DNA from 3 places in the Bradyrhizobium guangxiense genome. Region 1 is predicted to be linked to each of the others. Evidence: predicted binding sites of a transcription regulator. Region 1 holds the regulator's gene; each other region holds the start of a gene.

Region 1 (10,766 bases):
CATAACTAAAGCCCGGCGGCGGACCTGCCCGGCCTTGCTCAAGCTCTTGCTTAGGCTCTTGGCTCAGCCTCCCGAATTTGGCAGAAGGACCGCTGATTTCCCGACAGGATTTTCGTAATGACAGAACCGGTGGCAGCTGAGGTTGGGCGCGATTTCATTCGTGACATCATCCAGGCCGACCTCGATCAGGGCAAGTACAGGGAGATCGTGACCCGGTTCCCGCCGGAGCCGAACGGCTACCTGCATATCGGCCACGCCAAGTCGATCGCACTCAACTTCGGCATCGCCCAGGAGTTTCCGGGCCGCTGCCATTTGCGTTTCGACGACACCAATCCGGTCAAGGAGGAGCAGGAATACATCGATTCCATCCAGGCCGACGTGCGCTGGCTCGGCTTCGATTGGGGCGAGAACCTGTTCTTCGCCTCCGACTATTTCGACCGCCTGTACGAATGGGCGGAGAAGCTGATCCGCGACGGGCTCGCCTATGTCGACGACCAGACCCAGGAGGAGATCCGCTCCTCGCGCGGCACGCTGACGGAGCCGGGCAAGAACTCGCCGTTCCGCGACCGCAGCGTGGAGGAGAACCTCGACCTGTTCCGTCGTATGAAGGCGGGCGAATTCCCCAACGGTGCACGCGTGCTGCGGGCCAAGATCGACATGGCCGCCGGCAATATCAACCTGCGCGATCCCGTGCTGTACCGCATCCTGCATGCGCACCATCCGCGCACCGGGACCAAGTGGCACATTTATCCGAGCTACGATTATGCGCACGGCCAGTCGGACGCGATCGAGGGCATCACGCACTCGATCTGCACGCTGGAGTTCGAGGACCACCGGCCGCTCTATGACTGGTTCATCGAGAAGCTGCCGGTGCCGTCACAGCCGCACCAGTACGAGTTCGCGCGGCTCAATTTGACTTACACGCTGCTATCCAAGCGCGTGCTGACCCAGCTCGTCCGCGATGGCCACGTCGCCGGCTGGGACGATCCGCGGATGCCCACCATGGCTGGCATGCGTCGCCGCGGCGTGCCGCCGGCGGCTCTTCGCGAATTCGTCAAGCGCATCGGCGTTGCCAAAGCCAACAGCGTGGTCGATGTCGGCATGCTCGAATTCTGCATCCGCGAGGAGCTGAACCGCACCGCGCAGCGCCGCATGGCGGTCTTGAGGCCGCTCAAGGTCGTGATCGAGAATTATCCGGAAGGACAGACCGAGGAGCTCGAGGCGATCAACCACCCCGACGATCCCTCGGCGGGCACGCGAAAGATCACGTTCGGCCGCGAGCTCTATATCGAGCAGGACGACTTCATGGAGAACCCGCCGAAGAAGTTCTTCCGCCTGTCGCCGGGCAACGAGGTACGGCTGCGCTACGCCTATTTCGTCAAGTGCACCGGCGTGATCAAGAACGACGCCGGCGAGGTGGTGGAGCTGCGCTGCACCTACGACCCCGCGACCAAGGGCGGCAATGCCCCCGACGGCCGCAAGGTCAAGGCGACCATGCACTGGCTGCCGGCGGCGACGTCGAAGCCCGCGGAGATCCGCATCTACAATCAACTGTTCGCCAATCCGAGCCCGGACGCCCAAAACTTCGCGGCCGATCTCAATCCGAACTCGCTGGAGATCCTCAGCGATGCCCGGATCGAGGCATCGGTGGCCGAGAGCAACTCGACCGAGCCGATGCAGTTCGAGCGCCAGGGCTATTTCGTGCGCGACAAGGACTCGACGCCCGGCAAGCCGGTGTTTTCGCGCACCATCGGCCTGCGCGACACCTTCGCGAAGGAAGTCGCGAAGGGTTGACGGGCATGAGCAATGAAGCCGACGCCATCGTTTCCGCCATCATCGCGAAATGGTGCGCCGGCTTTGCTGCGCTCGATGCGGCCGAGCTGTCATCGCTCTATGCGAAGAACGCGTTCTTCTTCGGCTCGAACCCAAAGCTCTATCGGGACAGAGACGGGGTCGCCGACTATTTCAACGGCCTGCCGCGCTGGCGCAGGCCGAGCGCCGTGTTCTCCGAGGTGAACGCAACGCAGGTCGGTCCTGATCTGATCAACATGGCTGCGACCATCTCATTCGATCTCGCCGGCGAGCGGGACGATCTCGTCGTCAAGATGAGCTGGGTCATCATCCGCGAGGACGGTGACTGGAAGATCGTCAATCATCATGCCTCGTCGCAGGCACCGCTGATCTAAAGCACGATCCGGAAAAGTGCGCAGCGGTTTTCCGGAAAGATCATGCGCAAACAACAACCTAAAGCGCGATGACGATTCATCTAAATCTCATCGCGTTTTAGGCAGCACACGGCATCGTCATTCCCGAGGGCGAGAACGAACCTCGTTCCTGCGCGTTGGAGTGGGTCCAACAAGGAACCCACCATGCAGAACATCGCAGAGCATATGGAAGTCATCGGCGCCGACGGCGTCCATGTCGGCACCGTCGATCGCGTCGAGGGCAACCGCATCAAGCTGACCAAGAAGGACAGCGGCGAGGGCAGCCACAAGGGGCACCATCATTTCATCGACAAGGGCCTGGTTGCCGACGTCGAAGGCAACAAGGTGCGGCTGTCCGCCAAGGCGGACGTTGCCGTGACGATGGAAGAGGAAAAGTAGAGCGCTCTCTCTTCGTTCCTGATTTGTGCCGCTATTCGTCTGCCTGCACGTTCCGGTAGCCTCGGCGCTGACCACGTCGCGTAAGGTGCAGGGGAATGACGGAGCCGAGCCGGCCACTACGCTCCCAGGGAGTTGCCGGGACGTGGCCGGTCGGCCGCGCTGCGCCAGCCGGCGGCTTTGCGCCGGCGGGCTTGGGCCTCTGGCCGGCGATCGTCGAGACGCTGCGCGAATGGGTCCGCGCCGAGGCCGGCCCCGGGCGGCTGTTGCCGTGGGTGCCGGTCGCCTTCGGCGGCGGCATTGCGCTCTATTTTGCTGCCGATCATGAGCCTGTGCTGTGGCTTGTTGCGACCACGGCGGGCGCGCCCCTGCTCGGCGCGATCCTGTTGCGGCGGAGCCGGCTGTTTGCGCCGGCGATCATGATCGCGGCGATCGCGGCGGGGGTTGCCGTGGCGACCTGGAAGACCGCGCGCATCGCGCACAACGTGCTGGCCAAGCCGCTCTATTCAGTGTCCCTGTCGGGCTTCGTCGAGACGCGCGACATCCGCGAGCGCACCGATCGCTTCGTGCTGCGCGTCACCGCCATGGAGGCGCAGCGCAGCGACGTCAAGCTCGATCGGGTCCGCCTGTCCGTGCGTAAGGGCACCGCGCCGGAGGTCGGCAGCTTCGTGCAACTCAGGGCGCGGCTGATGCCGCCGCTCTCGCCGGTCCGCCCCGGCAGCTACGACTTTTCGCGCGATATGTACTTTCAGGGCATCGGCGCCTCCGGCTTCGTGATGGGCGCGATCACGGCTGCGGTGCCGCCGGACGCCGGAGGCCTGCGGCTGCGCTACGCCGCCTTCATGCAGGGCCTACGCGATGCGATCGACGCCCGCATCCGAGCCACGCTCGAGGGCGACGACCGCGCGATCGCGACAGCGCTGCTCACCGGGCGGCGCGATGCGATTTCCACGCCCGTCAACGATGCCATGTTCGTCTCGGGGCTCGGCCACGTGCTTTCGATCTCGGGCTACCACATGGCCGTCGTCGCCGGCGTCGTGTTCTTCGCGGTGCGCGCGCTGCTGGCGCTGATCCCGGGTCTCGCCGTCGGCTTTCCCATCAAGAAATGGTCGGCGGCCGCGGCGCTGGTTGCGGCGGCGTTCTATCTTCTGCTCTCGGGCGCGGAGGTCGCCACGCAAAGATCGTTCTTCATGACGGCGGTGGTGCTGATCGCGGTCATGGTCGATCGGCGCGCCATCACCTTCCGTACGCTGGCCGTGGCGGCGCTGATCGTGCTCGCGGTCGCGCCGGAGGCGCTGGTGCATCCGAGCTTCCAGATGTCGTTTGCAGCAACGCTCGGGCTGGTGGCGCTGGTGCAGATCGGCATGCCGAACCTGCTTGCCTCGCCCGACCATTCGGCGACAGCGCGCGTCGCGCTGTGGGGCGGCCGCGAGATCGCGATGTTGTTCCTGGCCTCGCTGATCGCGGGGCTTGCGACCACGCCCTACGCCGCCTTCCATTTCCATCGGGTCACGCCTTACGGCGTGCTCGCCAATCTCGGTGCGATGCCGGTGGTCTCTGCACTGGTGATGCCGGCCGGACTGTTGGGATTGCTGGCTGCGCCGTTCGGGCTCGATGGCGCGTTCTGGTGGCTGATGGGATTGGGCATCGACTGGATGGTTGCGGTCTCGCGCTGGGTGGCGGCCTTGCCGGGCGCGGTCGGCCACATCCCCGCGTTCAGTATTGCGCCGCTGGTCGGAGCGAGCCTCGGCATCATCGTGATGGGCCTGTTGCGCACGCCCTTGCGCTGGGCCGGTGCCGTGGTTCTGCTGGCTTCGATCGCCTGGGGCCTTTCGGTGCGGCAGCCCGATGTCCTGATTGCCGGGGACGGCGCGAGCGTCGCGGTGCGGGGCGGGGACGGGCGTTTGCACCTGATCAGGGCTGGGAAGGACAATTTCCTGCTGAGGGAGTGGTTGGCGGCCGACGCCGATCCGCGCGATGCCGGCAGTAGCGCGCTGGCCGACGGTATATCGTGCGACGAGGCCGGCTGCGTCACGCCGCTCGCCGACGGGCGGCTGGTCGCGCTGGCCTTGCGCATCGATGCGTTGGCGGACGATTGCAGCCGCGCCGCCTTGGTGGTGACGTCACGGCCCGCGCCGCCCGATTGCGCGGCGATGGTGGTGGATCGGCAGCGGCTGGTTCGCCAGGGCGCGCTGGCGCTCACGCCGCGTGGTGACGGATTTTCCGTCCAGGCGGTGAGGGCGAGAGGCACCAACCGCCCGTGGTTGCCGGCCGGTGCCGGCGAAGGCGAGTTCGACGGCAGTCTTGCGCCGAGGACGGCTCCCCGCAACCGCGACGCAACGCCAACGGAGACCGACTTGCAGGCCGACGATTGAGGATGGAGGGGAGGGGAAAGGGGGACGGTCCGATGGGATTCCGTGAGACGCAAGCCATACCATCTCGCCGGCCTCGGCCGGCGACGGCATTTCCTTAGCCTCGACCTTGCGGCCGGGGCGGCGTCAGCCGATCGGCAGACGCGTGACCGGCGGCCGGCTGTCGGCGATGCTCTGCGGCTTGTGCTCGCGCTCGCCGACCGGCTGGGTCACCGGCAGCTGCAGCACGGTCGCACGCTGGCCTTCGACGAGCTGCGTCACCAGCACGTATTTGCCGTCAGGGAATTCGATCGCGTCGTGATGGCGGTCGGGAATGTGCGGATCGATCTTGCCGAACTTGCCGACGCGGGAATTGACGGTGCGCGTCCAGATCCAGCGGTTGTCGTAACGGACGTTGTCGGCGAAGGCGAGCTCCGTTCCTGGAAGCAGGCAGACCGCAACGGAGAGATCGGCTTCGGAGGCGAAGCCGCGTGTCGAGGTGCCGCGGAACGTGGTCGTGACGATCGTCTCGCCGACTTCCGCGGGGCGCGTCGCGACGGCATGCAGGCTATAGTCACACATCGGGTGCTCCTCATGCGAAGAAAGCGACCCGCACCTCTCTTGGAGGCACAGGCCTCTGTCAGAGTAAGGACGCAAAGCTCTGCTTGGTTGAAGGCGAATCTGCGGCTGTGATCTGCGCGCCGCGATCACATTAACTTTCCCGGATTCGCTAGGAACAAAGCCCGCTGCCGCGCATTTGGCCGGCACGTGTCAACGGCTGGCAAACGCGACGCCTGCATCGCCAGCACGATTGCGGTGCTGCGCAATTGCATTGCGCCGGGCGTTGCAGACATGACGATGCGGTTGCGCGGCAACCGCCTGCCGGTGGTGCGACCAGCGGCGGTCACAGCGGCACTCAAGCGATACGCACTTGCCTGTCCCCTCCAACGCGGAGGCCGTGACGCGATGCTGTCTCGTGCGATCCGCTGAGGACGTGGCCGTGGAGGAGGGGCCGGATAATCTGTGCAGAACCAGAAAGACTATCCAGCCGGAGCGGACATCCGTCCGCTCCAATATCTGATCGGCGTACCGATCGAAGGCGCGCAAGGCGCCGGATGTTCCTGTACCGAGTGCGTCCGCAAATCAGTACTTCCGGTAAAGTCCGATCAGCTTGCCCTGAATCTTCACGCGGTTCGGCGGCAGGATGCGTACTTCATAAGCGGCATTGGCGGGCTCGAGGGCGATTGAGGCGCCGCGGCGGCGGAAGCGCTTGAGCGTGGCCTCCTCGTCATCGATCAGCGCCACAACGATGTCGCCGGTGTCGGCGCTCTCGTTGCGCTGGATCAGCGCCATGTCACCGTCGAGGATACCGGCCTCGACCATGGAATCGCCGCGCACTTCGAGTGCGTAATGCTCGCCCGAGCCGAGCATGTCAGGCGGCACGCTGATGGTGTGGCTTCGGGTCTGTAGCGCCTCGATCGGCGTGCCGGCCGCGATGCGGCCCATCACTGGCACCGCCACGGGCCGCTCGCCCTCGTCAGCGGGCGGGCTGGTGCTCGCGCGCACCTTGCCGAGATTGCCTTCGATGACGCTTGGCGTGAAGCCGCGTCGGTTGCCGGCGGCCGCCTGGAGCTCCGGCAGCTTGATCACTTCGATGGCGCGGGCGCGGTTGGGCAGGCGGCGGATGAAGCCGCGCTCCTCGAGTGCGGTGATCAGGCGGTGGATGCCTGACTTCGAGCGCAGGTCGAGCGCATCCTTCATCTCGTCGAAGGAGGGCGGCACGCCGCTTTCCTTCAAACGTTCGCTGATGAACCGCAGAAGCTCGTATTGTTTGCGCGTTAACATCTCGACCAAAGTCCCCCGGTTGATGTCGTTCGATTCCGAGACGGTGAATTCAGCGACAGGGCGCTACATGCTCGAAACAAATCATGAACGGACACTATATGTTCGATATGTGTTCCGCAACTGCTTAATTTACCGTGAACGAAGCGAACCTCGCGGAATACGTGTGGCCGCGCGGCTCAAACCGGCAGCCGCAACACCTCGCAAGGGCTGCCGGCTTCGGCCTTCTGCGCGAAGGGTGCGCGCACGAGAAGTACCTGTGCCGCAGCGAGATTCGCAAGCAGAGAGGAGTCCTGATGGCTGACGGGAAGGGCGACTTGCGTGCCGTCGTCGCGCAGCTCCAGACGCGCGCGCAAGTAATCCTCGCGCTGGTCGTTGGCACCGAGATCGCGGCCCAGCACGGCGCGTTCGCGGCGATGATGAATCACCTCTTGGCCCGATAGGGCACGAATCAGCGGCACCATGAACAGGAACGCGCACACGTAAGACGACACGGGATTGCCGGGCAGGCCGATCACGCGCATGGCGCCGAGCCGCCCGTGCATCATCGGCTTGCCTGGCCGCATCGCGATCTTCCAGAACGCCATCGCGATGCCTTCGTCCTTGAGCGCCTGCTGGACCAGGTCGTGGTCGCCGACCGAGGCGCCGCCGGTGGTGATCAGGATGTCCGCGCCGCTGTCGCGGGCGCGGCGGATTCCGGCGGAGGTCGCCTCCAGCGTATCCGCGGCGACACCGAGGTCGATGGTCTCGGCGCCCTCGCTGCGGGCGAGCGCATGCAGTGCGTAACCGTTGGAATAGACGATCTGGCCGGGGCCGGGCGTGGTGCCGGGCATCACCAGCTCATCGCCGGTGGCGAGGATCGCGACCTTCGGACGGCGGCGGACGGGCAGGTGCGGGTGATTCATTCCAGCGGCGAGCGCGAGATCGCGCTCGGTCAGACGGGCTCCCCTGCGCAGGAGCACGTCACCCTCGCGGAAATCGACGCCGGCCGGGCGAATGTGCCGTCCGGCGATCGCGGCCTCCCTGATGGTGACCCTGTTGCCGTCCGCAACGGTGTCCTCCTGGATCACCACCGCGTCCGCGCCGTCTGGAACGACGCCGCCGGTGAAGATCCGTACGGCTTCGCCGGTGCTGACCGTCCCGGTGAACGGCCGGCCGGCCGCGACCTCGCCGATGACAGTCAGCCTGGAATCAATCATTGCCGCATCCACCGCGCGCACGGCATAGCCGTCCATCGCCGACATGGCATGCGGCGGCTGCGTGCGCCGCGCCGCGAGGTCATGGGCGAGCACGCGGTGGTAGGCTTCGTCGAGCGAAACCATCTGCTCAGGCAGCGGCTCTGCCCCCGCCAGCACCGCAGCAAGGGCGTCGGAAACCGGCATCAAGGCCACGGCGGAACTCCTGCTGAGCACATCGATAAAATGGCGGAGAGTTCTAGCCGAGTGCAGGCGCGAGGCAAAGCAGCACGCAGAATGATTTATCGTGCGTGATCTCAGTGCGGAGGAGGGAAGCTCACGTCCGCCGGGGCATGATCCGGAAGGCAAGGCAAACCGGCATGAGGATCGCCATGGCTAGAACGAGAAAAACAAGCGCCACGGCCAGCATCGGTCAACTCCCGGTCGGTCCGTCCGTACCGAGGTCGAACGCGACGTCTGGAGCTTTGGGCCCTTGATCCTTGTCGGGGAGCGGGTCGGCCTGCGATTTCAGGTCGGCCGCCTTTCTGATCAGCTTGGCGGAAAGGTCCGAATCCGAGGTGTTTCTTGCGAATTCAAGCAGGAGAGAGGCTTGCTTGGTGAGGTAGGTTTTGCCCAGCACGTCGATGAGTCCGGTGTAGAAGTCCCAACGGACTCATGAGTCCGGAGGGTGGTATTCCGTTCCCGGGAACTCTGTATAAAAATGCACAAAGTGATCAGGTTCCATATTTGCTGCAAATTTAGTTCCGGACGCGCTTCCGGCGCGGGCTTCGCGTAACGAATCTCTGGGGTCAGATACCCAACGCCTTCAATGCGTTCCCAACGTCGCGCGGCGACGTTACATGCACGGCCGTCAGGCCGCGCGCCCGCGCGCCCTCGATGTTCTCGGCGAGGTCGTCGAAGAACACGATGCGCTCGGCGGGCACGCCGATCGCGGCAACGACATGGTCGAAAGCCTCCGCATCCGGTTTGCGCAAGCCGATGCTGGACGACAGGTATAGCTCGCGGAAATGGCCGAGCAGGTCGGCATATTCCTTCGAGAAATAGTCGACATGTGGCCGGTTGGTGTTTGAAAAGGCGTAGAGCGGTATCTGCTTCGCAGCGCGCGGCAACAGCTCGGCGATGTCGGGCATCTCACCGGCGAAGATCGCGTTCCAGCCCTCCAGGAACTGCGCGTCCGAAATGCCTATTCCCAATGAAGCGCGCAGCGAGGCGAAATAATCCTCGTCGCTGATCTTGCCAACCTCGTGCAGCCGGTAGGCCTCGTCGCGCACATAGCGCGCGACGATCGCCTCGGGCTGGCAGCCGGCATGTCCCGCCCAGCAGGCGATCGCCTTGGAGAAATCGATGTCGAGCACGACGCGCCCGAGATCGAACAAAAGCGCGTCCGCGCTGCCGGGAGAGAGCGATGTCACATGCATCCTTTCATTTGAGGATCTGCCAATCAGTACCGATAAGGCTCGTGGTCGAACAGCGGGAACGCGCTGAACACGCTCGGCGCGTTGGTGGCGGTCGCCGGATGCAGGCAGGACCTGTCGACCTCGGCAAACGACGTTGCGCCCAACAGGCCGAGGCAGCGCAGCACCTCGTCCTCCAACAGCTCCAGCATCCGCGTGATGCCGGCTTCGCCGGCCGCCGCCAGCGCCCAGCATTGCAGCCGGCCGATGCCGACGAGGTCAGCGCCCGCTGCGATCGCCTTGACGATGTCGGTGCCGCGACAGATGCCGCCGTCGACCATGATCTTGGCGCGGCCTTTGACGGCCTCCACGATCTCGGGCAGCACATGCATCGCACCGCGGCCATGGTCGAGCTGGCGCCCGCCATGATTGGAGACGTAGATCCATTCGACGCCGTGATCGACCGCGATCAGGGCGTCTTCGGCGGTGGCGATGCCCTTCAGGATCAGCGGGATCTTGAACTTGTCCTTGATCATCTTCACGGTCCGCCACTCCAGTCCCTTCTGGAAATCGCCGCCGGTGGCGCGTAGGCGGCTTTCGCGAACGTAGCGCTTGGCGATGTCACGTTCGCGACGGCTGTAATGAGCGGTGTCGACGGTCAGGCAGAAGGCGGCGTAGCCGTTCTTCTCGCTTCTGCTGACGACATCGGCGACGAAGGCGTCGTCGCCGCGGACATAGAGCTGATAGAGCCGGAGCGCATCGGGCGCAGCTTCCGCGGTCTGCTCCAGGCCAGGCTCCGACACCGAGCTCAGCATATGGGCGGCACCGAAGGCGCCGGCACCGCGCGCGACGCTCGCCGCGCCATCGGGATCGAAGATCTCGAGCGCTCCAACGGGAGCGAGCACGACCGGCAGGCGCATCTGGCGGCCGAACCGCTGAACCGAGCCGTCCACCCTGCGGACGTCGCGCAGCACTCGCGGCCGAAAGGCGATCTCGTCCAGCGCCATGCGGTTGCGGCGCATCGTGGTTTCGGTCTCGGCGGCTCCGACGATGTAGTCCCAGGCGTTCTGGTTCAGGTTGGCCCGCGCCTTTCGGATGAATTCGTGCAGGTTCTGGAACGGCTCGTTGCTGGCGCCGAGTTCGACGTTCCGTTCCGGCCGGATGCGGGGTGCTTCGTTCATTGTTTTCCTCCCGAGAATTTGAAGCCTTATGTCATCGCCTAACCCGTCCAGCCCTCCAAAACTATCCTAAAATCGCATAGCTGCGAGGCGTGGACCGGCCCACCGATTCCCCTTGCGGGCAGACCAGTCCTGCAACGTTGCCAAAAGTTTAGGCTCGAACGAAGCGATTTCTGCGGAGGACCCGCCGGCGTGGCATCCCGGC
Region 2 (10,766 bases), 2.3 Mb from region 1:
AACAAGACGCCGATGGTCGGTGTCTGCTTCGGCCACCAGCTGATCGCGCAGGCGCTCGGCGGCACCGTGCGCAAATCGGAGAAGGGCTGGGGCATCGGCCGGCATGTCTATCAGGTGCTGCCGGAGAACGGCGTCGTCGAGGGCGAAGCCATCGCCATCGCGGCCTCGCATCAGGACCAGGTGATCGAGCCGCCGAATGACGCGCTGACGATCCTATCGTCGGACTTCACCCCGCATGCCGGCCTGCTCTACGCCAACGGCACGACGCTGACCGTGCAGCCCCATCCGGAGTTCGACGTGGCTTTTGCGCAAGTGTGCTGCGACCTGCGTGACGGCAAGGCGCCGGATGATGTCGTGGCAACGGCGCGAGACTCGCTGGCGCAGCCGATGGACAACGCGAAGCTCGGCGGGGCGATCACGCGGGTTCTGGCGCGAAAGCCCATCCCCTCATCCTGAGGAGCGCGCTCTCGCGCGCGTCTCGAAGGATGAAGGCCGGATGCAGCAGCGGGGCCTGCATGGTTCGAGACGCCCTGCGCGGCTCCTCACCATGAGGGGAGAGAGTGGTGCTTGGCTCAGAACGGATCCGTTCCCAGTCCCGGCACATCTACTGGCCTTGGCCCCGGCGCCGCCCAGTGAAAGCGGCGGTCCTTTTCCGCAATGGCAATGTCGTTGATGGACGCTTCGCGGCGCTTCATCAGCCCGTGCTCGTCGAACTCCCACTGCTCATTGCCGTAGGAGCGATACCACTGGCCTTTGCCATCGTGCCATTCGTACTGGAAGCGCACCGCGATGCGGTTCTCGTCGAACGCCCAGAGATCCTTGATCAGGCGATAATCCTGTTCCTTCTCCCATTTACGGGTGAGGAAGGCGACGATGGCTTCGCGGCCCTGAAAGACCTCGGAGCGATTGCGCCAACGGCTGTCCTCGGTATAGGCGAGCGAGACGCGCACCGGATCGCGCGAATTCCAGGCATCCTCGGCCATGCGCGCCTTCTGCGCGGCAGTTTCTCGGGTGAAGGGCGGCAGCGGCGGACGCGACATGATGATGGCCTCATCGGTTGATGGAGGCCGCAATCTACTGCTGCATCCGGCGGAGTCGATAGGCCATGACCTATCGGCCGATCACTTATCGGGCGATCAGGAAATCAAATCGGCCTTCATCAGCGTGCGGATCGATTTCGGGATCGGCTGCGCGCGGCCGCCGCTGATGAAGGCGACGCGCACCTCGGCTTTCACCAGCACGTCCTCGCCACGCCGCACCTCCTGCGCCAGCATGATGGAGGCACCCTTCACCGCGACCGGCCAGGTCACGATGTCGAGCACGTCGTCCATCCGCGCAGGCTTGAGGAAATCCAGATGCATCGAGCGCACCACGAAGGCGAAGCCCGCGCTCTCCGTCTCGGTCGGCTCGAACAGCGCCTGCTGCTCGGCGCCCATCAGCCTGAGATGATTGGTGCGTCCACGCTCCATGTAGCGCAGGTAATTGGCGTGGTAGACGATGCCGGAGAAATCCGTGTCCTCGTAATAGACACGGACCTGCATGTGATGGCGGCCGTCGCGGATCTCGCCGTCGAGATGGGCAGTCACGTCGCGAGCCTCTTCGCTTGTCGGTAACCAGGCCGTTTTGCGCAAAAACAGCCGGACGCGCAAGCGTGTTAGGACACAACCGGCCCGGCCCGCCCCAGCGTCACCTCGACAATCTCGGGGGGCACGCCGACACGGACGGGCATGATGCTGCATCCGAGGCCACCGGAGACAATGAGGTCGCATTTCAGGCGGAAGTGGCCATAGGCGAGCCGCAGTCCGTTCCGGGGCGAAACCGCCGGCGACCAGCCGAGCAGGCGGACCTGGCCGCCATGGGTATGGCCGGACAGTTGCAGCGCGACACGTGCGGGCACGAGCGGCGCGATGTTGGGCTCATGCGCGAGCAGGATGACGGGCGCGTCGTCGGTGATCTTCGCCAGCGTGGCGTTGAGATCGTCTGCGCCGAAGCGCGCCACGCTCCGGAAGCGCCGCGCCGGCAGGAAGGCCAGCTGATCGCCGAGGCCGGCGAGCCAGAACGGGCGGCCGTCCTTGGTGAGGCGCACGGCGTCGTTCTCGTAGACGGGAATGCCGGCCGCCTCCAGCGCCCGGTGCGCGACGGTCGGCCCGTGCCCTGCCTGCTGGACGGTCCTGTCGTCCCAATAATCGTGATTGCCCATGACGGCATGGACGCCGAGCGGCGCCCTGAGGCCGGCCAGCACCCTCGCCCATTCGCGCGAGGGAATCATGCGCATGACCTGATGCATGCCGGCGACGTAGTCGCCGAGCAGTACGACGATATCCGCGTTCAGCGCGTTGGTGCGGTCGACGATGGACTCGATCCGCTCCAGCGACATCCAGGGATCGCAGGCGTGAATGTCAGCGATGACGGCGATCTTCAGCGGGAGATCCGCCGGCCACTGCCGCGGCTTCGGATGATAGCGGGTGACGCGGAGCCGCAGCACCGGCTCGACGCCGACGCCATAGGCAGCGGTCGAGATGCCGAGGGCGGACAGGCCGCCGATGGAACGGATGAGATGACGGCGCGTGATCATGGAAACCCGATCGAGATGCGCCGTCTTGATGCGGTCCGATTGGAGCGGAATTGGGGTGCGCTCGTGCAGATCATTTGCACGAGATTACCAGAATTTCATGACAAAGGGAGCGCTGTGTTTGCGCGGATCAGTCGTCTTCGGCCTGATCGGTGCCGAACAGGCCGAACTGTGCCGCCGCGTCTCGCGAGGGCTCGGCGATGCCGAGATGGCGGAAGGCGTGCGAGGTGAGCAGGCGGCCGCGCGGGGTACGCTGGAGATAGCCGCACTGGATGAGATAAGGCTCGATGATGTCCTCGATCGCATCGCGCGGTTCGGACAGCGCGGCGGCCATGGTCTCGACGCCGACCGGACCGCCGCCATAGTTCGTCGCGATGGTCGAGAGATAGCGGCGATCCATCGCATCGAGGCCGGCGGCGTCGACCTCGAGCGCGCTCAGCGCGTGGTCGGCGATCTTGCGGTCGATCGTGTCGGCATTCGCCGCCGAGGCGAAATCGCGCACGCGCCTCAGCAAGCGCCCGGCGATGCGCGGCGTGCCGCGGGCGCGGCGCGCGATCTCGTTGGCGCCGTCCGCGCTCATGCCAACATTGAGCACGCGCGCGCCGCGGCTGACGATGCTCTCGAGCTCCTCGATGGTGTAGAAATTGAGCCGCACCGGAATGCCGAAACGGTCGCGCAAGGGATTGGTGAGCAGCCCTGCGCGCGTCGTGGCGCCGACCAGGGTGAATTTCGACAGCTCGATTTTCACCGAGCGCGCCGCCGGACCCTCGCCGATGATGAGGTCGAGCTGGAAATCCTCCATGGCGGGATAGAGCACCTCTTCTACCGCCGGGCTCAGGCGATGAATCTCGTCGATGAAGAGCACGTCGCGCTCTTCGAGATTGGTCAGCAGCGCTGCGAGATCGCCGGCCTTGGCGATCACAGGGCCCGAGGTGGCGCGGAAGCCGACGCCGAGCTCCTTCGCCACGATCTGTGCCAGCGTGGTCTTGCCGAGGCCGGGGGGACCGACGAACAGCACGTGATCCAGCGCCTCGCCGCGCTTGCGCGCCGCCTCGATGAAGATCGAGAGATTCTTGCGCGCCTGCTGCTGGCCCACGAAATCGGACAGCGATTGCGGACGCAGCGCGGTGTCGCCGACATCGTCGCTGCGGCGTTCCGGCGAGACCATGCGGCCGGCCTTGGGATCGCTCACTTCGCGAGCTCCTTCAGGCCGAGGCGGATGAGCTGCGCGGTCTCGGCATTCTCACCCGCACTGCGCGAGGCCGACGCAATCGCCGCGGCGGCCTGTGGCTGTCCGTAGCCGAGATTGACCAGCGCAGAGATCGCATCCGCCACCGGGCGCGGCGCGCGCTGGTCGTCGACGGCGCCGGCAAGATGCACGACGGCGGGATCGACATTGGCAAAGGCGGGCGCCTTGTCCTTCAATTCGGTGACGATGCGCTCGGCGACCTTGGGGCCGACACCGGGCGTGCGCGACACCGCGGCCTTGTCGCGCAGCGCAATGGCATTGGCGAGATCGGCCGGCGCCAGCGTGCCGAGCACGGCGAGCGCGACCTTGGCGCCGACGCCCTGCACGGTCTGGAGCAGGCGAAACCATTCGCGCTCCTGGTCGGTGCGGAAGCCGAACAGCTTGATTTGATCCTCGCGGACGTAAGTCTCGATCGACAGCACGGCGGCTTCGCCCGGCGCGGGCAGATGCTGCAGCGTGCGCGACGAGCAATGCACCTGGTAGCCGACGCCGCCGACGTCGAGGATGACGAAATCCTCGCCATAGGAATCGATCAGGCCCTTGAGCTTGCCGATCATAGGTTCGCCACCTTGAGCCTGAGCGCGGTGCTCTGGCGATGATGGGCATGGGTGATGGCGATGGCGAGCGCGTCGGCGGCGTCGGCCGACGGCGGCTCGGCCTTGGGCAGAAGAATCTTCAGCATCATCGCGATCTGGGCCTTCTCGGCGTGACCGGCGCCGACAACGGTCTTCTTGACCTGATTGGGCGCGTATTCGGCGACCGTGATGCCGAACATTGCGGGCGCCAGCATGGCGACGCCGCGAGCCTGGCCGAGCTTCAGCGTCGCAACGCCGTCCTTGTTGACGAAGGTCTGCTCGACCGCGGCTTCCACCGGCTGATGGTTCGAGAGCACGGCGGCCAGCCCTTCGTGGATCGCGAGCAGCCGGCTCGCCAGTGGCAGGGCGTTCGGCGGTTCCACCGAGCCGCAGGCCACATAGATCAGGCGGTTGCCGTCAGCCTCGATCACGCCCCAGCCGGTGCGGCGCAGGCCGGGATCGATGCCGATGATGCGGACGGGGCTACGAATCGGGAGTGCGGTCATGGGCCACTGATAGCCGCTGGCCGTTGGATGCGAAACAGAAACAGAACAGAAGTAACAGGGGAAGTGGCCCTTCGCCTCGCCTGGCAGGAGCGGGGCGAGGGTGCACACCGTCCAAGCAAGCTACTCTACCCGGCCATCTTCGCAACAAGCGCGTCCGACACCTCGAAATTGGCGTAGACGTTCTGGACGTCGTCGTGCTCGTTGAGCAAATCCATCAGCTTGAGCAGCTTCTCGCCAGTCTCGTCGTCCACCGCGACCGTGTTCTGCGGCTTCCAGATCAGCGCGGCCTTGCGCGGCTCGCCGAACTTGGCCTCCAGCGCCTTGGCGACGTCGCGATAACCTTCGGTCGAGGCGTAGATCTCGTGGCCGCCCTCGCCGGAGACGACGTCGTCTGCGCCAGCCTCGATCGCGGCATCCAGCACCGCATCGTCGGAGGCGACACTGCGGTCGTATTCGATGATGCCGGTGCGGTCGAACATGAACGACACCGAGCCGGTTTCGCCGAGATTTCCGCCCGATTTGGTGAAGAAGGAGCGGATGTCGGATGCGGCGCGGTTGCGGTTGTCGGTCAGCGCCTCGACGATGACAGCAACGCCGCCGGGACCGTAACCTTCGTAGCGGATCTCGTCATAGTTCTCGCTGTCGCTGCCGAGTGCCTTCTTGATGGCGCGCTCGATATTGTCCTTCGGCATATTCTCCTGGCGCGCGGCGATCACGGCAGCGCGCAGACGGGGGTTCATGGCAGGGTCGGGCGTGCCCAGCTTGGCAGCGACCGTGATTTCCCGCGCCAGCTTGCCGAACAGCTTCGACTTCTGGGCATCCTGCCGCCCCTTGCGGTGCATGATGTTCTTGAATTGGGAATGTCCGGCCATGCGTGGTCTCTTGAGGAATCGTCAGCCAAAGATGAGCGTGGGAAGCGCGGCCTTATAGGCCGCCACCCCACCGGAATCAAAGGGATCTGCTGCCCTGAGGTAGCACTGTAAAGGTAACCACCGGAATCGCCGGTGCCTAGTGGTCGGGCATCGTTAACCCTGATTTCATTCCGGGCTGCGAAAATTGCGTCCGACCGTTCCCCGACAAGAGAGAGCTGATGGCGTTCGGACTATTTCGGAAGCGTCTGCCGGACCCGGCTGCGCCTGCGCCGACCCCGGCGGCTCCGCAGGCGGCGGTCCAATCCGAGCCCGCTGCCGCGGCCGAAACTGATTCGGCACGGGAAATCCTGGAGCTGCTGGAACTCGAGCTCGGCGCCATGATCCGCCAGCTCGAACGCGCCGCCAATTCAGTGGCTGGCGGCGCCGAGGCGACCGCGGCGACCCTTGCCGCCATTCGCGACCGCACCGATGCCTTGACCGGCCGGACCAATGCGGCGCAATCGACCGCATCCACCTTCGCCCATGCCGCCGACAAGTTCACCCAGTCCGCCCTGGGCATCGGCGCCCAGGTTCGCGAGGCCGGCAAGCTTGCCGACGCGGCCAGCGCCGCGGCGCAGGAAGCCCGCGCCAACGTCGACCGCTTGCGCGAATCCTCCGCCGCGATCGGCAACGTCGTCAATCTGATCGCGCAGATCGCGCGGCAGACGACGCTGCTCGCCCTCAACTCGACCATCGAGGCCGCGCGCGCGGGCGCTGCGGGAAAGGGTTTTGCGGTCGTCGCAACCGAGGTCAAGGCGCTCGCGGTGCAGACCCAGAGCGCGACGGAAGAAATCACGAAGAAGATCGACGCACTGCAGCGCGACGCCGCCGGCTCCGCCGATGCCGTGCACCGCATCTCGCAGGCGATCGAAGCGATCCGCCCAGTCTTCGAGACCGTCAACGGCGCGGTCGCCGAGCAGAACGCCACCACCAGCGAAGTCTCAGGCAACGCCGCCAGCGCCTCGGAGTTCATCGTCTCGGTCGGCGAGAGCGCGGCCGAGATCGATGCCGCGACCAAGGCAGCCGAGAGCCACGGCGAGAACGTCGCCAGCGCCGGCAAGGCCGTCACCACCTTTGCACAAAAGCTGAAATCGCGTTGCGCGGTGCTGCTGCGCCAGAGCGAGCACGACGACCGCCGCAAGACCGAACGGCTGCCCTGCCATCTCAAATTCGAGAGCGTACGCGGCGTGATGCCGATCTATGAAATCGCGATGGACGGCGTCTTGATCGGCGGCGCGGATGCCGGCCGGCTTGCGCCGCAAGCCATGATCGATGGCACCCTCGAGGACGTCGGCGCCTGTCGCCTGCGCGTGGTCGAGCAATCCAAGGCCGGCGCCCGCGCGCAATTCGCCAGCCCCACTGCCGAGCTCAAGGAGAAGATCGAGGACAAGCTCTGGTCGATCCACGAGGAGAACACCGAGTTCGTCACCCGCGCCATGGAGGCGGGCAACGTGCTGACTGGGATCTTCGAGCAGGCGGTCGCGCGCGGCGAGATTGGGATCGACGACCTCTTCGACATTGACTATGTCGAAATCGCCGGAACCAATCCGCAGCAATTCCGCACGAAATATCTCGACTGGGCCGACCGCGCCTTGCCGCCGTTCCAGGAGGCCTTTCTGGCGAAGGACCAGCGCATGGCGTTCTGCGCCATGGTCGACCGCAACGGCTTCCTGCCGGTGCACAACAAGATCTATTCGCATCCGCAGCGACCGGGCGACGTCGCCTGGAATACGGCCAACAGCCGCAACCGGCGGATATTCAACGATCCGGCGGGGCTCGCCGCCGCGCGCAACCTGCGATCGTACCTAGTCCAGAGCTATGCGCGCGACATGGGCAACGGGAATACGGTGATGATGCGCGAGATCGACGTGCCGATCCGCGTCAAGGGCCGGCACTGGGGCGGATTCCGCACCGCTTATAGGCTGTAACGCCCGCTCTGGTGCACTCCTGGGCAAGACGGCGGGCGCGAATCATCCTCTAACGTCCAAACTGAAATGGGAATGCCGCCGAGAGCCGATCACCGGCTCTGACTGGAGAAAGCGCGTACATGTCCCTGGCACAACTTGCAGTACTGGACACCGGCTCCAACCGCACGCTGGCCGAGCGGCTGATTGATCAGCTTGCCGACCGCATCGGCGGCCTCGGCGTGGAGCTCGCTGATATCGCCGGCAACGTCCAGGAAGTCGCAAATCGCGTCGCCAACCAGTCGGAGCGGTTCCATCACCTGCAGAAGACGGCCGAGACGATGGTCTCGGCCAACCATGACATCGCCAATGCATCGCAGGCCGTGCAAACCACCCCCTCCGCGGCGGTCGGCGAGATCGCGCAGTCGCGCAGCGCCGTCGACCCCGCGGTCAGCCACATCTCCGAGCTCGTCGCAGCGGTGGAGCGGATCGAAGCCCGCCTCAGCGCCGTCGGCTCGGCGCTGGCGCAGGTCGCGAAAGTATCCGGCTCGATCGAGGCGATCGCCAAGCAGACCAATCTGCTGGCGCTGAACGCCACCATCGAAGCCGCCCGCGCCGGCAATGCCGGCCGCGGCTTTGCGGTGGTCGCAAGCGAGGTGAAGAACCTTGCCGAGGCCACCCGCCAGGCGACGCACCAGATCTCCGACACCGTGCGCGATCTCGACGGCCAGATCGAAGGCCTGATCGGCGAGAGCAGCGACGCCTCCCAGCGCGCCAAGACCGCGGGCGAAGGCGCGCAAGCGATCTCCGGCATCATCTCGCGCGTTCAGCAGGGGTTTGCCTCCGTGGAAGCGGAGATCGACAATGTCACGCGCGCCGCAACTTCCAATCTCGGACATTGCGACACGGTGATCAGCGAGCTCAACGAGCTCGCCAAGGGCGTCGACCTCTCCTCGCGCGACCTCAAACACGCCGACGAGCGGGTGGCGAAGCTGCTCGACACATCCGAGGGCCTGATCGCGCTGATCGCCGACAGCGGCGTCGAGACGTCGGACACGCCGCTGATCCGTGTCGTGGTCGAGACCGCCAAGCGGATCTCGGCCGAGTTCGAGGCCGCGATCGATCGCGGCGATATCACGCTCGACCAGCTCCTCGACGAGACCTATCGCGAAATTCCCGGCACCGATCCGAAGCAGTACCTCACCGACTATGTCGCGTTCACCGACCGCGTGCTGCCCGCGATCCAGGACCCGATCCAGAAATCCGATCCGCGCATCGTCTACTGCGTCGCCTGGGCGCGGAGCGGCTATCTGCCGACCCACAATCCGAACTACCGCCTGCCCCAGGGCAAGGATCCGGTCTGGAACAATGCCAACTGCCGCAATCGCCGCCTGTTCAACGACCGCACGGTGAAGAAGGTCGCAGGCAATACCAAGCCATTCCTGCTCCAGACCTACCGCCGCGACATGGGCGGCGGGCAGTTCGTGCTGATGAAGGACCTGTCCTCGCCAATCATGGTCCGCGGCAAACACTGGGGCGCCTTCCGGATGGGCTTTCGGCAAGGCTGACGGCTGGCGCTACGCCCGCTCAATAAAAAAAAGATGAAAAACAACCCCATGCACAGTAGCCGGGGCAAGCGAAATCAATGGCTTACGCCGACAGGCTGGCGCCCGTTTTGACTCGTCGGGCAACACAGGCGCATAATGCTATTATTCCGAAATTTTACAGTTGAGCTTGGCGGCGCCTGAGCGCGCGCCTCGTCCTTCGAGACGACCGCTTCACCGGTCTCCTCAGGATGAGGCTCAGCTGCATCGGTGCTCGTCAAAACTACGGCGGCGCACTCCGCCCTCATCCTGAGGGCCCGCCGCAGGCGGGCGTCTCGAAGGATGGCGGCAAGCTCGGACGTGCCGCCGCGCGACTTTTCCAATCGCACGAATTTCGTCATGGCCCGGCTTTGCGCATTCGCACGACGATTTGCCGAAGGCCGACGACGCGCGGGATGAAAATGCGTCAAAACATGACGATTATCATATCAATTAGCCCATAATCGTCGCAGTGATCGCCGCACAAATTCGTGAACGTCATGGTCTGCCGCTCCAACCGCGCAAATATGCATTGCTGCGATTTTGGAAGCTTCATGGTTTCGCGTCGGTATGATTATGGTCGCGCGCAAATCGCCGAACGCCGCGAGCGTTCGTCGAGCAAGGGGATGCACATGGCAACAACACTCATCATCAACGGCGAAACGAAATCGTTCGACGCGCCACCGGACATGCCTCTGCTGTGGGTGCTGCGCGACATCCTCGGCATGACCGGCACCAAGTTCGGCTGCGGCATCGCGCAATGCGGCGCCTGCACGGTCCATGTCGACGGCAAGGCCGTGCGCTCCTGCGTGCTGCCGGTGAGCGCGGTCGCCAATCGCACTGTGACCACCATCGAGCATGTCGGCAGCACGCCATCAGGTGCGAAGGTGCAGAAGGCCTGGCTCGAGGCCGAAGTGATCCAGTGCGGCTATTGCCAGTCCGGCCAGATCATGGCGGCCGCTGCGCTCCTGGCAGCGACGCCGAACCCCGACGATTCCGATATCGACGCCGCGATGGCCGGCAACATCTGTCGCTGCGGCACCTATGTGCGCATCCGCGAGGCCATCAAGCAGGCCGCGAACGGCCGTCCATCGTGAGCTCCGCCATGAACGCACAAAACAACGTCTCCCGCCGCGCGCTTCTGACCGGCGGCCTCGCCACCGGCTTCCTGCTCGCCTTCCATCTGCCGCTGCGCGCCGCCCCCAACGAGCCGCCGCAGCGCGATGTGACCGACGGCAAGTTCGCACCCAACGCCTTCATCCGCATCGACCAGACCGGCCGCACCATCCTGATGATGCCGCAGGTCGAGATGGGCCAGGGTACCTACACCTCGATCTCGGCCGTGATCGCCGAGGAGCTCGATGCTGACTGGAGCAAGGTCGAGGTGCAGCATGCCCCGCCGAACGACAAGCTTTATGGCAATCCGACTTTCGGCCTTCAGGTCACCGGCAACTCGAACTCGATCC
Region 3 (10,766 bases), 110 kb from region 1:
ATCTCGCGCGATCAGGCCGAGGCGATCGTCCGCCGCATCACTCCGCACGCGTTGGTCCTCGGCATCACCGAACTGCATGGCGGCGAGATCGGGACCGTCCTGGAGATCACGCTGGCGGATGCGCCAGCCTGCATCCTCAAGGTCTATCCGGAATCGCTGCAGTGGAAGATGGCCAAGGAAGTCCATGTGCTAGGGCTCTTGCGGGATCTCGGCGAAGCCATCCCGACGATCCTGCTCGCCGACGACACGCGATCGGTGATCGAGCTGAACTATGTGCTCATGACCAAGTTGGACGGCGTCATGCTTGGCCGACGCGAGCAATGCTGTCGGAGACCGAGCTGTTTGCAATCTATGCCGCGATGGGCGCGGCGCTCCGTGAGATCAACGACATTACCCTCGACAGTTTTGGTTATATCGGCCCCAACGGGGTGTGGACGGCATATCCGAGCAATCAGGCCTACATGTCCGCGCAGCTCGAGAGGAAGCTGAAGGAGTTTTGCGCGCGGGGCGGCGATCCCGCGCTTGCCGCGCGGCTCCGGGACAGCGTTTTGGCGCGCCAGCATCTGTTGGACGCAGTGGATGTCCCTCGCCTGTGCCATTACGACTTCCACGCCGGAAATATCTTGGTGACCTCGCAGGGCGAACCGCGCCTGTCGGGCATCGTCGATTTCGAGAATGCGACGTCCGGCGATCCGCTGATGGATATCGCGAAGGCGCTTTACTACTTCACGCCGAAGGATGCGCCGAAGCGAGAAGGACTGCTCGCGGGCTATGGCAAGATCGAACGTCCCCACTGGCAGGAGACGCTCGGTCTCTACCGCATGTATTGCACGCTGGAGCTATGGTGCTGGATGGCACAGATCGGCAAGCACGAGGCGCTTGCCGATCTCACGGCGGAGCTTTCGCAGGCCACATCGTAGCCCGGAGGGAGCGAAGCGCAATCCGGGTTACCGGGAGGACCCGCTATTCCCCGTTCGCTCCGTTGCCGCTCTCCGCCTCTTCGGTGATGTGCTCGACCGAGACGACATGCTCGTCCTCGGCGGTGTCGAACACGATCACGCCCTGCGTCGAGCGGCCGGCGATGCGGATGCCTTCGACCGGGCAGCGGATCAGCTGGCCCTTGTCGGTGACCAGCATGATCTGATCGGCCTCTTCCACCGGGAAGGACGCCACCAGGTTGCCGTTGCGGTTGTTGACGCTCATCGCGACGATGCCTTTGCCGCCGCGGCCGGTGGTGCGGTACTCGTAGGACGAGGTCCGCTTGCCATAGCCGTTGACGGAGACCGTCAGCACGACCTGCTCGGCCGCCGACATCTCGACATAGCGCTCCTGCGCGAGCTGGAAGCTGCCGGAGGTCTCCTCGGCCTCGGCATCCCCTGGCGTCTCTTCCGCGGCGGATTCGCCAGCCACCGCGCGCCGCATCTTCAGGTACGCCGAGCGCTCGTCCGAGGTCGTCTCGACATGGCGCAGGATCGCCAGCGAAATCACCTTGTCGCCTTCGCCGAGCGCGATGCCGCGCACGCCCATCGAGGTGCGCCCGGTGAACACGCGCACATCGGGCACCGGGAAGCGGATGCATTGGCCGCCGGCCGCGGTCAGCAGCACGTCGTCGCGCTCGGTGCAGATTTGCACGTCGACGATCGACTCGCCGTCGTCGAGCTTCATGGCGATGATGCCGGAGCGGCGGACATCGACGAAGTCGGACAGCTTGTTGCGGCGGACGTTGCCGCCGGTGGTGGCGAACATCACGTCGAGCTCGCCCCAGGTGGATTCGTCCTCCGGCAGCGGCATGATGGTGGTGATGCGCTCACCCTGCTCCAGCGGCAGGATGTTGATCAGCGCCTTGCCGCGCGCGTTCGGCGCAGCCATCGGCAGACGCCAGACCTTCTCCTTGTAGACCTGGCCGCGCGAGGAGAAGAACAGCACCGGCGTGTGCGTCGAAGCCACGAACAAACGGCTGACGAAATCCTCGTCGCGGGTTTGCATGCCGGAGCGGCCCTTGCCGCCGCGGCGCTGCGCCCGGTAGGCCGACAGCGGCACGCGCTTGACGTAGCCGGCGTGCGAGACGGTGACGACCATGTCCTCGCGCTGGATCAGGTCCTCGTCCTCGACCTCACCCTCCTGCTCCATGATCACGGTGCGGCGGGGCGTCGCGAACTCCGCCTTCACCTCGGCAAGCTCGGTCTTGATGATGTCGAGGATGCGGGCGCGCGAGCGCAGGATCGCGAGATACTCCCCGATCTCGCCGGCGAGCTTTGCGAGCTCTTCGCCGATCTCGTCGCGGCCGAGTGCGGTGAGGCGTGCGAGGCGCAGTTCCAGGATCGCCCTCGCCTGCTCCAGCGACAGGCGGATGGTGCCGTCCTCGTTGATGCGGTGGCGGGGATCGTCGATCAGCGTGATGATGTCCTCGACGTCGCGCGCGGGCCAGTCACGCGTCATCAGGGTTTCGCGCGCGGCGGCCGGCGTCGGCGAATGCCGGATCACGCGGATGATCTCGTCGATATTGGCGACCGCGATGGCGAGGCCGACCTGCTCATGCGCGCGCTCGCGCGCCTTGCGCAGCTTGTATTTGGTCCGACGGGTGACGACCTGCTCGCGGAAGCCGACGAAGATCGTCAGCATGTCCTTCAGGTTCATCGTCTGCGGACGGCCGCTATCGAGCGCGACGGCGTTGACGCCGAAAGAGGTCTGCAGCGGCGTGAACTTGTAGAGCTGGTTCAGCACCACGTCGGGCACGGCGTCGCGCTTGAGCTCGACGACGACGCGGTAGCCGTCGCGGTCGGATTCGTCGCGCAGATCGGAGATGCCCTCGATCTTCTTTTCCTTGTAGAGCTCGGCGATGCGCTCGACCATCGTCGCCTTGTTCACCTGATACGGGATCTCGGTGATGACGATCGCCTCGCGCTCCTTGCGGATCGTCTCGAACGTGACCTTGCCGCGCATGACAATGGAGCCGCGGCCGAGATGATAGGCGCTGCGGATGCCCTGGCGTCCGAGGATGATGCCGCCGGTCGGGAAATCCGGGCCCGGGATGATGCTGTTGAGCTCGTCGATCGTCAGCGATGGATTGTCGATCAGCGCCACGCAGGCGTCGATCACCTCGCCGAGATTGTGCGGCGGGATGTTGGTGGCCATGCCGACGGCGATGCCGCCGGCGCCGTTCACCAGCAGGTTCGGGAACCGCGCCGGCAGAACCACGGGCTCCCGCTCGGAGCCGTCGTAATTGTCCTGGAAATCGACCGTGTCGTCGTCGATGTCCTCGAGCAGCTTCAGCGCGATCTTGGTGAGGCGGGACTCGGTGTAGCGCATCGCCGCCGCCGGATCGCCGTCGACCGAGCCGAAATTGCCCTGTCCGTCGATCAGGGGCGCGCGCATCGAGAAGTCCTGCGCCATGCGCACCAAGGCGTCGTAGATCGCCTGGTCGCCATGGGGGTGGTACTTACCCATGACCTCACCGACGGCACCGGCGGACTTCTTGTGCTTCTTGTCCGGGGTGTCGCCGCGATTGTTCATCGCGAACAGGATGCGGCGGTGCACCGGCTTCAACCCGTCGCGCGCATCGGGCAGCGCACGCGACACGATCACGCTCATGGCGTAGTCGAGATAGGACTTCTTCATCTCCTCGTAGATGGAGACGGGGCGAATGTCCGAGGGTTGCGCCGGCTGGTCGCCGGGCTTGTTGTCGTCGTCAGCCAAGGGGGAATCCGGTGAGTTTTTGTCTGGGAATCATATAGCGCATCGGAGGTCGGATAACCCCCCTTGCAGCCCGCCGTAAAGCGCTTTTTCCGCTTATTTTTCCAACTACTTACGGCCTCGGAGCCGGTGCCTGGAACGGCCCGGGAAACAGCCCCTGCGGAACGTCAATTACGCGTCCAGCGACCGCGCCGCAAACCCACCCCGGCCGGCCAACCGGCCCGGCCTAAGCCGACCTCATCCCAAACGTGAAGCGGGCCCGGAATCCCGAGCCCGCCCCGTCGATTAGTAAGATCTGCTGACACAAAATGAGAGCTCTGGCCAAACCTGCCGCCGCTCCCGCGTTGTGCTCCACCCGCTCAGAACGGGATGTCGTCGTCCATGTCGCTGTTGCGGCCACCGCCGCCGGCGGCCACGGGGCGGCGCGGCGCGCTGCTGATGGGACCTGAGGAGCCGAAATCGCCACCCGGCTCGTCGCCGAAGCTGCCACCGCCTCCGCCGCCGCCGCGGCCGTCGAGCATCGTCAGGGTCGAGTTGAAGCCCTGGAGTACGACCTCGGTCGAATACTTCTCGACGCCGCTCTGGTCGGTCCATTTGCGGGTCTGGAGCGCGCCCTCGATGTAAACCTTTGCGCCCTTCTTCAAATACTGCTCGGCGACCTTGCAGAGCCCCTCATTGAAGATCACGACGCGATGCCACTCGGTCTTCTCCTTGCGCTCGCCGGTATTCTTGTCGCGCCAGGTCTCCGAGGTGGCGATGCTCAAATTCGCAATCGGCCGCCCGTCCTGGGTGCGGCGGATTTCAGGATCCTTGCCCAGATTTCCAACCAGAATGACCTTGTTGACGCTTCCCGCCATCGCCGCTCTCCACTCCGAATGCCACTGAATCTGAAAGGCCGAGCGCGCTGCCCGCGCTCCTCTGCCCCCTGCTGAGGCGACCTATACGCTTGCCGGGACCGCTCAGCCCGCCACCGCCAAAGGTTATCCCCACATATAGCATCGACGTCGGATCTGTTCCAGATTTGTTCCCACGAGCTTCAGCACAAAATGCGGAGACGGGAATGGCTTAAAATTGCGTCGCGATGGCCGTGGGAATGGAACCAAACCGGGTTCCCGTGAACCACAAAAACCACTTAACATTCATTAAGTTAAGAGCGGTCGGATTGGCCCGGACTGTTGCGCATCGGGCACGGACTCGGCCACCGCGCCGGGCTATCGTTGCCTCGATTTGATGCAAATGGGCCTTGCGCCTGAATAGTCCGCCTCGGGGAACTCGATAGGCGGATACGACTGGGGAGATTGCAATGAAGAAAATTCTGTTCGGCCTCGCTGGCGCAGCTGCGCTGACCATCTCGGCTCCGGCCGGTGCTGCCGATCTCGCAGCCCGTCCCTATACCAAGGCGCCGGTCGCGCCCCCCGCTCCGATCTACACCTGGACCGGCTTCTACGTCGGTGTGCAGGGCGGCGGCGGCTGGGGTCGCAGCAACGAGACCTTCTTCGGCGCTCCGAATACGGCGATCTTCGCTGGATCCCAGAACTATGACATCACCGGCGGCTTCGTCGGCGGCGTGTTCGGCTACAACTGGCAGTCGGGTCCGGTCGTGTTCGGCCTCGAAGGCGATTATCACTGGGCTGACATCAGCGGCCGTTCGGCCGAGATCAATGCCGGCGTTGGCGACACCTACTTCACGAAGATTCGCGGCTTCGGCGACATCAAGGGCCGCCTCGGCTATTCGACCGGTCCGGCGCTCTTGTTCGTCAGCGGCGGTGCCGCGGTCGGCGACATCCAGCATCGCTATGACGGCGTCCCCGGAAACGTCTTCGTCCGGAACGACTGGCGTTGGGGTTGGACCGTCGGCGCCGGCGCGGAATACATGTTCGCGCCGAACTGGTCCGCCAAGGTCGAGTACAACTATATCGACTTCGGCAAGAGCACGATTCAGTACAGCGCCGTCCCGACCAACCGCTCAGAGTGGAAAGACACCGTCCACACCGTCAAGGCGGGCATAAACTATCACTTCAACTGGGGCCTGCCGGGCGCCACGCGATACTGATATCCGTCTGATATCATCGAGACTGAAGGCCGGCCCCGCGCCGGCCTTTGTCGTTGGTGGCTCGCCGGATGGGTGAGTCACGCTCACGTTTTAGGCGACCGTGTGGCTTTTGAGAGACACAACTTGCAGCTTTGGTGGTGTAAGCACGGCACCAGTTGGGCCGATGAGTCCGCTCCCTTCCGGTCACGGAAGGCAACAACAGAAACTGGGACTGGGATTAAGTTGAAAATGAAGAAGGTTTTGTTGGCTTCGGCCTGTTTGTTTGCTCTGGCAGCCCCCGCTTCGGCTGCTGATCTCGCGGCTCGCCCCTACACCAAGGCGCCCGTCGCTCCGGTTGCGGCCGTCTACAACTGGACCGGTTTCTATCTCGGTATCGTCGGTGGCGGCGCTTGGGAAGACGCTTCCGGCGACCCGAAGATGAAGGGTGGCTTCGTCGGCGGCACCGCCGGCTACAACTGGCAGACCGGCAACGTCGTGTTCGGCGTCGAGGCCGATGGCGCCTGGGCTGACGTCAGCGCTTCGGCCGCTGGTACGGTTTTCGTCCCCGGCATCGGTGGCATCCCCGCTTCGGTGAGTTCCAAGACCGACGCGATGGGCACCGTGCGCGGCCGCATCGGCTGGGCCGTCAACAACGTGCTGTTCTACGGCACCGGTGGTTACGCCTGGATCGACAACAAGATCACCGCCACGCTGGGTGGCCTCTCGGTCTCCGACAGCAAGTTCCACTCCGGCTGGACTGTCGGTGCGGGCGTCGAGGCGTTCTTCGCGCCGAACTGGTCGGTCAAGGGCGAGTATCTCTATCGCAGCCTCGGCGGCGAGACCTACTTCGGTGCCGTTCCCACCGGCACGCTCAACCTCCACACCGTGCAGGTCGGCGTGAACTATCACTTCGGTGGCCCGATCGTCGCCAAGTACTAAGCTCTAGTCCAACGCTATCCGCGTTACGAAAGGCCGGCCTCGCGCCGGCCTTTCTGTTTTTTCGGCACGCTCCAGAGCAGCTCCGCGTCCTCCTGCTGCCATGTGCCGCCAGCGCGCCAACATTCGGTTGACGATTCGCAACTCCCTCTGGAAATCCGCTTCCGTTCTTCCTACGTTCGCTGCCATACCCATCGGCGCCGACCCCGGTTCCGGGCGCAGCGCGCCTCTTTTTCCAGGCGCGGTCGCGCACCCATGGGCTTCCTTGAGGGCAACTCGGATGGATGAAGTGATCAAGGCGAAGCGCCAACAACAGAACGCGGGCTCGAGCCTGCGCGCAATTACGATCCGTGGCGCGCGCGAGCACAACCTCAAGAACATCGACGTCGAGATTCCCCGCGACAAGCTGGTGGTGTTCACCGGCCTGTCAGGCTCCGGCAAATCCTCGCTCGCCTTCGACACGATCTACGCCGAGGGCCAGCGCCGCTACGTTGAGTCGCTCTCGGCCTATGCGCGTCAGTTCCTGGAGATGATGCAGAAGCCGGATGTCGACCAGATTGACGGCCTGTCGCCGGCGATCTCGATCGAGCAGAAGACGACCTCGAAGAACCCGCGCTCGACCGTCGGCACCGTCACCGAGATCTACGATTACATGCGCCTGCTCTGGGCCCGCGTCGGCGTGCCCTATTCGCCCGCCACGGGCCTGCCGATCGAGAGTCAGACCGTCTCGCAGATGGTCGACCGCGTGCTGGCACTGCCCGAGGGCACCCGTCTTTATCTGCTTGCGCCCGTGGTGCGCGGCCGCAAGGGCGAGTACCGCAAGGAGCTCGCCGAATGGCTCAAGAAGGGCTTTCAGCGCGTCAAGATCGACGGCACCTTCTACGAGCTTGCGGAAGCCCCTAGCCTGGACAAGAAATTCCCGCACGACATCGACGTCGTCGTCGACCGCATCGTGGTGCGCGCCGACATCGGCCAGCGCCTCGCCGAGAGTTTTGAGACCGCGCTGAAGCTCGCCGAGGGCCTCGCCGTCGTCGAGTTCGCCGACGCGTCGGCGGCAGCACCTGCCGAGGAGAAAAAGAAGACCGCCAAGATCCACGACAAGAGCGGCCCCGAGCGCATCCTGTTCTCGGAAAAGTTCGCCTGCCCGGTCTCCGGCTTCACGATTCCTGAGGTCGAACCGCGCCTGTTCTCCTTCAACAATCCCTATGGCGCCTGTCCTGCCTGCGGCGGCCTCGGCGTCGAGCAGCATGTCGACGAAGACCTCGTCATCCCCGACAAGGAGCTCGCCATCGGCAAGGGCGCGATTGCGCCCTGGGCCAAATCGTCCTCGCCCTACTACGTGCAGACGCTGACAGCGCTCGGCAAGCACTACAAGTTCACGCTGACCACCAAGTGGAAGGATCTGCCGAAGAAGACGAAAGACGCGATCCTTCATGGCTCCGGCGAGGACGAGATCAAGTTCTCCTACGAGGACGGGGTGCGCTCCTACGACACCAAGAAGCCGTTCGAGGGCGTCATCACCAACATTAACCGCCGCTATCGCGAGACCGAAAGCGAGTGGGCGCGCGAGGAGCTCGCGAAGTACTTCCACGACGTGCCCTGCGAGGGCTGCAAGGGCTTCCGGCTCAAGCCCGAGGCGCTCTGCGTCAAGATCGGGGCCAAGCACATCGGCGAGATCTCGGAGCTGTCGGTCAAGAAGGCCGGCGAATGGTTCGAGACCGTGCCCGATGCGCTCAACGCGCAACAGAACGAGATCGCCGGACGCATCCTGAAGGAGATCCGCGAGCGCCTCACCTTCCTGCTCGACGTCGGCCTCAACTATCTCACGCTATCCCGCTCCTCCGGCACGCTGTCCGGCGGCGAGAGCCAGCGCATCCGCCTGGCCTCCCAGATCGGCTCCGGCCTGACGGGCGTGCTCTACGTGCTCGACGAGCCTTCGATCGGCCTGCACCAGCGCGACAACGCCCGCCTGCTCGACACGCTGAAGCGGCTGCGCGACCTCGGCAATACCGTGGTCGTGGTCGAGCATGACGAGGACGCCATTCGCCTCGCCGACTACGTGCTCGACATCGGCCCCGGCGCCGGCATGCATGGCGGCCACATCGTCGCCGAAGGCACCCCCGCCGAGATCATGCGCAACCCGAAATCGCTCACCGGCAAGTATCTGACCGGCGAGCTCGAGGTCGAGGTGCCGGAGCGGCGTCCGCCGAACCATCGCCGCACCATCAAGGTGGTGAACGCGCGCGGCAATAACCTCAAGAACGTCACCGCCGAAATTCCGCTCGGCCTGTTCACCTGCGTCACCGGCGTCTCCGGCGGCGGCAAGTCGACGCTGCTGATCGACACGCTCTACCGCGCCATTGCCCGCAAGCTGAACAATGCCAGCGAAGGCGCAGCCCCGCACGATCGCATCGAGGGCCTCGAGCACATCGACAAGATCATCGATATCGACCAATCGCCGATCGGCCGTACCCCGCGCTCGAATCCTGCCACCTATACCGGCGCCTTCACGCCGATCCGCGAATGGTTCGCCGGCCTGCCGGAGGCCAAGGCGCGCGGCTACGAGCCCGGCCGCTTCTCATTCAACGTCAAGGGCGGCCGCTGCGAGGCCTGCCAGGGCGACGGCGTCATCAAGATCGAGATGCACTTCCTGCCCGACGTCTACGTCACCTGCGACGTCTGCAAGGGCAAACGCTACAACCGCGAGACGCTGGAGGTGCTGTTCAAGGGCAAGAGCATCGCCGACGTGCTCGACATGACCGTCGAGGAAGCCGCCGAGTTCTTCAAGGCGGTGCCGCGCGTGCGCGAGACCTTCCAGACCCTGCACCGCGTCGGCCTCGATTACATCCACGTCGGCCAGCAGGCGACGACGCTCTCAGGCGGCGAAGCCCAGCGCGTCAAACTGGCAAAAGAGCTGTCCAAGCGCGCCACCGGCCGCACGCTCTACATCCTGGACGAGCCCACCACCGGCCTGCACTTCCACGACGTCAAGAAGCTGCTGGAGGTGCTGCACGAGCTGGTCGCGCAAGGCAACACGGTGGTCGTCATCGAGCACAATCTCGAAGTCATCAAGACCGCCGACTGGGTCATCGACCTCGGCCCCGAAGGCGGCGACGGCGGCGGCGAGATCGTCGCCTGGGGCCCGCCGGAGGACATCGCCAAGGCGCCGCGCAGCTACACGGGCAAGTTCCTGGAGCCGGTGCTCGAGAAAGCGCGGAAGCCGAAGCGGAGGCGTGCGGCGAGCGAGGCCGCGGAGTAGCTTCCACAACACTAGGTCAAGGCGTGAAGAACCACGACTTCTTCAAACTAATGAGTTCCGTGAAGGAGTCGCTCAACAGCGCTTATCTCCGCATACGCGCACGAAGTAAGGAAGATCCGGGAACGGCTGGAGATCAGGTCGAAGAAGATTGGGCAGAGATCCTAAAAGATTGGCTGCCCGCGAACTATCAAATCGTCACCAAAGGAAGGATTCTATTTGCTGATGGTTCGTCAAGTCCGCAGGTTGATGTCCTAGTTCTCGCCCCCTCATATCCACGAGGTTTAGGGAATGAAAAGTACGTTTTTGCTGGCGGCGTTGTAGCGGCATTTGAATGCAAATTGACCCTCCGCATCGCAGACATTAAACGAGCCTTTACGACAGCAGCGGCAATCAAGCGGAAAGCGCCACCCCGTTCGGGTACTCCCTACGAAGAGCTAAATCGCGGTCCGATTTTCGGACTGTTGGCGCATTCACAGTCCTTTGGGAAGATCGAGAAAAGCTGGCATCGTTTATACGACGCGGTTGAAAAGTATGCTGCCGAATGCTCCGAACACCCTCGCGAATTGTTGGACGTTGTGTGCGTTGCAGATACAGCGATCTTGTCATTGAGCAAGCATGTTCTGGTCGGCAAGAGTCTAAGCCAGCAAGACTTGGAAGAGCTCTCAGAGTTAGAGAGAGATGGCGTTGTTGCAGCCATGTATGCTGCTCTAGACGAGACTAGGAAACATCCCGAGTTGGATTTTTCTGGGTCAATTCTGGCAGGCCTCATTTACGAACTCACACATCGAATTGCTTTCGAGGACCCAGCGATTCGTCCTTGGGCAGATCATTTGTCACACTTGGGAT

Evidence for each region. The regulator LexA, encoded in region 1, represses DNA repair genes until DNA is damaged. The targets are predictions, from matches to a motif close to TGTTCNNNNTGTGTTCNG.
Region 2: a site for LexA is predicted at 4,933-4,950, ahead of ruvC (crossover junction endodeoxyribonuclease RuvC). Genes of this name have one in related genera too.
Region 3: a site for LexA is predicted at 6,827-6,844, ahead of uvrA (excinuclease ABC subunit UvrA). Genes of this name have one in related genera too.

What each region holds. Positions count from the first base shown of each region.
Region 1 is NZ_CP022219.1:3,499,455-3,510,220, reverse strand. Features, by position in the region: gene X268_RS16615 (glutamine--tRNA ligase/YqeY domain fusion protein) at 118-1,794, shown strand; gene X268_RS16610 (nuclear transport factor 2 family protein) at 1,800-2,186, shown strand; gene X268_RS16605 (DUF2171 domain-containing protein) at 2,370-2,603, shown strand; gene X268_RS16600 (ComEC/Rec2 family competence protein) at 2,699-4,975, shown strand; gene X268_RS16595 (hypothetical protein) at 5,099-5,533, opposite strand; gene lexA (transcriptional repressor LexA) at 6,095-6,796, opposite strand; gene X268_RS16585 (molybdopterin molybdotransferase MoeA) at 6,973-8,184, opposite strand; gene X268_RS16580 (hypothetical protein) at 8,402-8,608, opposite strand; gene X268_RS16575 (HAD family hydrolase) at 8,778-9,407, opposite strand; gene X268_RS16570 (alpha-hydroxy acid oxidase) at 9,431-10,564, opposite strand.
Region 2 is NZ_CP022219.1:5,806,762-5,817,527, forward strand. Features, by position in the region: gene X268_RS27875 (type 1 glutamine amidotransferase) at 1-456, shown strand, start outside; gene X268_RS27880 (nuclear transport factor 2 family protein) at 573-1,040, opposite strand; gene ybgC (tol-pal system-associated acyl-CoA thioesterase) at 1,137-1,586, opposite strand; gene X268_RS27890 (metallophosphoesterase) at 1,655-2,575, opposite strand; gene ruvB (Holliday junction branch migration DNA helicase RuvB) at 2,703-3,740, opposite strand; gene ruvA (Holliday junction branch migration protein RuvA) at 3,761-4,378, opposite strand; gene ruvC (crossover junction endodeoxyribonuclease RuvC) at 4,375-4,902, opposite strand; gene X268_RS27910 (YebC/PmpR family DNA-binding transcriptional regulator) at 5,028-5,774, opposite strand; gene X268_RS27915 (methyl-accepting chemotaxis protein) at 5,993-7,741, shown strand; gene X268_RS27920 (methyl-accepting chemotaxis protein) at 7,861-9,285, shown strand; gene X268_RS27925 ((2Fe-2S)-binding protein) at 9,933-10,397, shown strand; gene X268_RS27930 (xanthine dehydrogenase family protein molybdopterin-binding subunit) at 10,406-10,766, shown strand, end outside.
Region 3 is NZ_CP022219.1:3,387,048-3,397,813, forward strand. Features, by position in the region: partial or broken gene X268_RS41075 (aminoglycoside phosphotransferase family protein) at 1-204, shown strand, start outside; gene X268_RS40710 (phosphotransferase family protein) at 321-920, shown strand; gene gyrA (DNA gyrase subunit A) at 964-3,696, opposite strand; gene X268_RS16060 (single-stranded DNA-binding protein) at 4,053-4,550, opposite strand; gene X268_RS16065 (outer membrane protein) at 4,997-5,746, shown strand; gene X268_RS16070 (outer membrane protein) at 5,975-6,664, shown strand; gene uvrA (excinuclease ABC subunit UvrA) at 6,942-9,920, shown strand; gene X268_RS16080 (DUF6602 domain-containing protein) at 9,944-10,766, shown strand, end outside.